DNA from 2 places in the Streptomyces sp. NBC_00328 genome. Region 1 is predicted to be linked to the other one. Evidence: riboswitches for the same ligand, from Rfam matches in the RefSeq annotation. Region 1 holds a riboswitch; the other holds the start of a gene.
The links. A riboswitch is a leader RNA that binds a small molecule or an ion and turns the genes downstream of it on or off. The one in region 1 is predicted to bind cyclic di-AMP.

Region 1 (3,201 bases):
AGGACGCCTGCGTGAGCCCGGAGGGGTCGTACGAACCGGGTCCGGACGCTCCCCACACGCAGGGTCTGCCGATCTGGGCGCGGGCGAAGGCGACCGCCTCCGCGGCCCTGCTGTCGGGTCCGACGACCGGCGGGGCGGCGGGCGCGACGAGACTGTCGATACTGAACCCGGGGTTCGTGTCGACGGCTCCGGGAGCGGCGGGCCAGGCCTGCTGCTGGCCGGCCGGCCGCAGCGACTGCCGCCAGGCGTCGTCGGCCGGCGGGGGCGGCGGCTGGTTCGCCGGAGGCGCGGGGGCCGGCTGATACGCGACGGGACCCGGTGCCGGCTCGTACACCGGAGGCTGAGGCACCGGCTCGCTCACCGGGGGCATCGGAGCCGGCTGGTACGAGCTGGGAGGGGCCGCCGTCTCGTACGCGAGGGGCAGGAGCACCGACGTGTACTCGGAGGGCGGGGGCGGCGGCTCGTACCCGAGGGGCAGGAGGACCGACTTGTACTCGCCGGTCGGAGGCGCCGCCTCGTACGCCCGGGGCATGGAGCCCGTGTCGAAGACCGTGGGCATGGGCGCCGGCTGGGGTGCCGCGGGCTGGGGCGTGGGCTCGTACGGGGCGGGCTGGGGCGCCGGCTGGAACACGGGTGTCTGACCGACCGACGGGAACGTGCCGGTCGGGCCGGCTGCCGGGAACGACCCCGTCTGACCGACCGACGGAAACGAACCGGTCTGACCGACCGACGGAAACGAACCGGTCTGACCGACCGACGGGAAGGAACCCGTCTGACCAACCGACGGGAAGGAACCCGTCTGACCAACCGACGGGAAGGACGGGAGCCGGGGTTCCTCCACCGGCCGGTACTCGATCGCCGGGGCCTGCGCGACGGGCATGCTCTGCCGTGCCGCGTTCCGTGCCATCAGCTCCTGTGCGGCGGCGAGCTTGCGCCGGGCGGTCTGCTTCTTGACGTGCGGCGAGGACTTCTGTGGGGCGGCCTCCGGAGCGGACCCCGCGGGAAGCGCCGCACGGCCCACGGCCTCGGCTCCCGGCGCCGGGGCGCGACCGGCCGTCGTCCCGGCCACCGGACCCGCGGTCAGCTCCAGGACGGGGCGCGCGGCCGGCTCCGAAGCCGGGCCGGCGGTCAGCTCGCGCATCGGTGCCGCTGTCAACTCGGCGACGGGCCGGACGATCTGCTCCAGCTGATACACCGTCGGAAGTTCCCCCGCGGACCCCTTGGGGCCTTTCGCGCCCTCCCTCGGACGGGCACTCTCGCCGCCGCGCTCCGGCTGCCTGTCGGCCGGAAGGGTGGCCGGAGCCGAGGGTCCGTACCGGGAGCGTGCCCCGTCGTACAACTGCCGCATCAGGTCTTCCTGGGCGGGATCGGAACCCCCGCCCCCCTGACCGGAGCCCCGTCGGCCCGGCCTGCGGGTGGAGTTCGCCGAGGCGCGGGTCCCGTTGAATTTACCGGTGGCGAGCTCCGCCTGGTCGTAGAGGGACGAGAGCCGTCGGGCGACTTCTTCGCCGCTGGGCGGGGTGCGTTCCGGCGCCATGGAGTGGTGCTCCTTCCGTCGTCCGCCTACCGGGTTAGCTGTCGGGTTCGGGCGGACGATTCCGGAAGGTATGCCCTACGGCCCCTACCCCGTAAGGCAGTTGGCCGATTCACCCCAAGTTCGGTGGGTCCCCGGCTCCAGCTGCCACGAGGACAGGCAGGATTCGGCGGAGGCCGCGCCGCCCGGCGAGCTTCGCCGGAGGGAGTCGGGCGGCCCGGTCGCCAACTTAGCCATGTTGTGCACCCGATGTGAAGATCCACGTCCCAGATGTCCGATACATTTTCGTGACCTTCATCGCATCACCTCGCAGCGCGACGGTGAGGACACGGGCCGTGCTCGAAAAAGCCGCTGAGCAAGGATGTTGGGCGCTCGGGGCCCGATGACCGTCCCGGCCCCACCCCGAACCCCCCGCCCGGCCGGACCGCCCCGCTCCACCCCGACGGCCGGCCGACCGCACGGGGCCGGGTCGTCCAGGTCCGCCGGTCACCCGCCCAGCCGCCCCGGATGTGTCGAAAGCGTGCACAGAACTGACGTTCCCTGGCATGTCGTTCGACATCGACGGCACCCATCGGTCACACCTTGATCAGTTCTGGCCGAGCTGGCCGGATGACCACTGCGGCCACGTGCCGGCCGTACCGTCGAGGCACGTCAGACCACGAGAGCGAGTCGAGGATCCCCACGTGCACGATGCGCCGATCTATGCCCAACTGATCTCCGAACGCGGCGACATACCGACGCTCGTGCGAAGCGAGGCCCGTCGGCTGCAACGCGACTTCGAGTGGATCCTCAGCTGGGATCCGTCGACGGGCGCCCCGCTTCCCGCGTCCACCGCACGGCCGTCGTCCGGCGCCCGACGCCCCTTCTCCCCCACCCCGGACCCCGACGACCGGCTCGACACACGCGGCCCCTGACGGCCGGCCGAACGCGACCGGAGGCCGAGGACGGGCCGGACACATCTGGCGGCAACGACCGCCGAACGCCAACCGGTGACCGGCTGCTAGAGGACGCCGGGTTCGCCACCCGGCCGTTCGGCGGGGAGCGGGTCGAGCCCAGCGCCGATCCGGGTCACCAGATCGGCGACCGTCGCACCGGTGGCTCTGTGCCAGGTCCCCGCGCGCCGGAGCATGGCGTGGTCACCGCCCTCGACCCGCACGGCGTTCGCGGAGGATCCCGCCTCCGCGGCCCGGCGGACGAGGGCGAACGACTCCGCGGGGTCGGTGACCCGGTCCCGGTCGCCGTGCAGCACGATCACGCGTTTGCCCCGGAGGTGGGCCACCGGCTCACCCTCCGGGCACCAAGGCGCCAGCGCCACCACGGCCCGGACCTGGGGCACGGCCGCGGCCCGCAGGGCCGCGCGCCCGCCCATCGAATGGCCCACGAGCACGACCGGCACCTCCCCCACCAGAGCGGCGAGTTCATCCAGTGCCCGCAGAACGTCGGCGACGGGGTCGGCGTCCACGCCGTTCCACCCCCGGTAGCGGTAGCGCACCTGCCCGACGAACGCGTTCCCGTCCGGCAGGGCCCGCGTCACGGAGCGCACGAACGGCCGCATCCGGGCGCGTGCCACATTCCACGGCCGCAACGGGTCCTTGCTGTCGACGGTTCCACCGTGAAGGATCAGTACGGCGGCACGCGCGGGACCCGCGTCCGGGCGGACGACGTGA
Region 2 (3,201 bases), 3.4 Mb from region 1:
GTACTCGGTCATCTCGGCGGCGGAGCGCTCCTTGCCCTCGAAGGTGTAGACGCCGTCCTTGTAGAACTCGGAGGCGGCGACGTCGAGGGCGAGGGCGATCTGCTCGCCGGGGGTGTAGCCGGCCTCCTTGATGGCCTCGAGGATGAGGTCGAGGGCGGCGCGGTTCGACTCCAGGTTCGGGGCGAAGCCGCCCTCGTCGCCGAGGCCGGTGGACAGGCCCTTGGTCTTCAGCACCTTCTTGAGGGTGTGGTAGACCTCAGCGCCCCAGCGCAGGGCCTCGGAGAAGGACTCCGCGCCGATCGGGGCGATCATGAACTCCTGGATGTCCACGTTGGAGTCGGCGTGCGACCCGCCGTTCAGGATGTTCATCATCGGAACGGGCAGCAGGTGCGCGTTCGGGCCGCCCAGGTAGCGGAAGAGCGGCAGGTCGGACGCCTCGGAGGCGGCGTGCGCGACGGCGAGCGAGACGCCGAGGATGGCGTTGGCGCCGAGCGAGCCCTTGTTGTCGGTGGCGTCCAGGTCGAACATGGCCTGGTCGATCAGGCGCTGCTCGGTGGCGTCGTAGCCGACGAGCTCCGGGCCGATCTGCTCGATGACGGCGAGGACGGCCTTCTCGACACCCTTGCCGTGGTAGCGGTTGGGGTCACCGTCGCGAAGCTCGATGGCCTCGAAGGCTCCGGTGGAGGCGCCGGACGGAACGGCGGCACGACCCGTGCTGCCGTCGTCGAGGCCGACCTCGACCTCGACCGTGGGGTTGCCTCGGGAGTCCAGGATTTCCCGGGCTACGACGACGTCGATGGACGGCACGAGCATCTCCTTTATGGGATGTGACACGGGTACGCAGGACTTGGCAGCCCTGCGGGATGAGCCTAACCGGCCCACGGGGATCGGCCAGCCGATCGACCACCCCTTGAGCGGAACTGAGCGTACATATTGTTCCTGAACGGAACAAAAAAAGAAATGAAAAACCCCGCTCCGGCGCGTGCGGGGGAACACGCACCGGAGCGGGGAGCCCGTGGGAACGGGGACCCTCACCGGGCCTTTCCCAAAAAGGCCCGGTTCGGGAGGGGAACTGTCGTCGGGCCGGAATCCGGCCCGGAAGGCACCCGCGCGCCGCCCGGGAGATGGCCGCCCTCCGCCGAAGGCGACCACACGGCACCGGCGCGCCGCGGTACTCAGCGCAGGTGCAGCTGCTGGCCCGGGTAGATGAAGTCGGCGTCGGCGACGATGTCCTTGTTCAGCTTGAACAGCTTCTGCCAGCCGCCCTTGACGTGCTTCTTCTCGGCGATCGAGCTGAGGGTGTCGCCCTTGACGACCTCGTACTCGCCGTCACCCTTCTTGACCTTCTTGCCGGTCGGGGTGGTGACGGTCTTCTGGACGGCGGGGCGCTCCGCGGAACGCGAGGCGGGCTGCTCCGTCGAACGGGTGGCCGGGGCGCTCTGCGAGGCGCTCGAGGAGGAGGAGGTGGACGGGGCCGCCGGGGCCGCCGGGGCCGAGCCGCCGCCGTAGGTGGTGCCGGACAGGCCGACACCGCAGGACGGCCAGGCGCCCTTGCCCTGCGCGGCGAGGACCTTCTCGCCGATGGTGATCTGCTGCGACTTCGACGCCTGGTCGGCGGTCGAGGCGTAGGCGGTGCCGCCGTACGCGGCCCAGGTGGAGGACGAGAACTGGAGTCCGCCGTAGTAGCCGTTGCCGGTGTTGATCGACCAGTTGCCGCCGGCCTCGCACTGGGCGACGGCGTCCCACTCGGAGGCGGTGGCGGCGGAGGCGCTGCCGGCCGCCATCAGCGGAGCGGCGATGGCGACACCGGTGACACCGGCGAGCGTGGCGACGCGGGTGGCCTTGTTCGGGCGGCGGTGCTTGCCCTTGCTGGAGAACAGCATGGAGAGATCCCCTCACCGACGCCTGCGAGGTGAGCTGTCGGGTTCGGGCCGGTTGAGTTGCCCGGCCGCGCTGCCTTCGGTCCTGTCTCCAGGACGTCCGACGCGCGGCTTCACCCCAAGCCGTTCCCGGATGTCTCTCAACTCCCGGGCCCGGCACTTACCTTGGGTCCCCCGCTCCTGCCTACGGCGCATGACGCGACGACTGTTCCCGTACGGCCGCTGGCAGGATTCGGCGTTGCGACCGTCGGGGCCCGCTGTGGCGAGCAGTCACGACCGTAAGCAGTCGATCGGCGGAAATTCAAAGACGATCAGGGCTTCTGAGACCCATGTCTCACTTGCATCAAATGGGACATTCCCCAGCGAACCAGGACGCGAACTCCCGCTAGTTTTGCACCGTTTCGGCAGTGTCCGCGATGCTCTGACCAGGTGCGACGAGGCCGGGAGCGCTGTCGGTCGCAGTCGCGTCGGCGGTGGGCAGGTCGGCCCATCCGCCTCCGAGGTCCAGCCCGCCGGAAACCTTCCAGAGGTTGCCGATGACGTCCGTGACGTCCGCGACGTACGCGGTGTCGCTCGAGGCGCTCGCGGCATGCCGCCCGGCGGTGCTGTCGGCGCTGCCGCCGGTCGCGCTCTCCGCGGCATCCCCGCCGCGGTGCCGCCCGGTGCCGGTGCTCGGGGTGTCGGAGGGGCTCGAAGAAGCATGCTTCTGACCGGACTTGGCCGATTTGCCACCCTTGCCGGTCGCCGCGTCCGAGCCGTCGGAGCTCTGCGAGGCGCTGGGCTCCGCGGTGCTGCCGGCCGCGTCCGAGGAGTCATCCGAATCAGACGAAGCGGAAGAATCACCTGAAGGTGACGTACTGGGCGAAGTCGCCAGTCCGGACGAGACGTACGAACCGGACTCGTCCTCGCCGTTCGAGGCATCGCCGGCCACGCCCGTGTCGACGCTGACGCCGGCCGCGTCCTTGCTGAGACCCGAGAGCGGCCCACAGGTCGGCCAGGCCGCGAGGCCCTTGTCGGCGAGCACCTTCTCGGCGACGGCTATCTGCTGCGAGCGGCTGGCCTGGTCGGCCCTCGGGGCGTAGTCGAGGCCGCCGTGCGCCTCCCAGTTCTCCTGGTCGAGCTGGAGGCCGCCGTAGTACCCGTTGCTCTGGTCGGCGCTCCACGCGCCACCGCTCTCACACTGCGCCACCCGGTCCCAGGTGTTCCCGTCGGCCGCGCTCGCGCTCGCCGCGGCGAGCAGCGGGATGACGATCGCCGATCCGGTCACCCCTGCGGCGACCATGAGTGCAGGGGCCTGACGAGGGCGACGGTGACGGCCGTT

Region 2: it holds a riboswitch for cyclic di-AMP, as region 1 does, so the genes downstream of both, OG485_RS18930 (transglycosylase family protein) here and OG485_RS04065 (NlpC/P60 family protein) in region 1, are expected to answer to the same signal.

What each region holds. Positions count from the first base shown of each region.
Region 1 covers NZ_CP108013.1:964,401-967,601, forward strand. Annotated here, with positions in the region: gene OG485_RS04065 (NlpC/P60 family protein) at 1-1,537, opposite strand, end outside; cyclic di-AMP (ydaO/yuaA leader) riboswitch at 1,545-1,716, opposite strand; gene OG485_RS04070 (hypothetical protein) at 2,218-2,448, shown strand; gene OG485_RS04075 (alpha/beta fold hydrolase) at 2,535-3,201, opposite strand, start outside.
Region 2 covers NZ_CP108013.1:4,344,467-4,347,667, forward strand. Annotated here, with positions in the region: gene eno (phosphopyruvate hydratase) at 1-813, opposite strand, end outside; gene OG485_RS18930 (transglycosylase family protein) at 1,176-1,883, opposite strand; cyclic di-AMP (ydaO/yuaA leader) riboswitch at 1,888-2,082, opposite strand; gene OG485_RS18935 (transglycosylase family protein) at 2,266-3,162, opposite strand.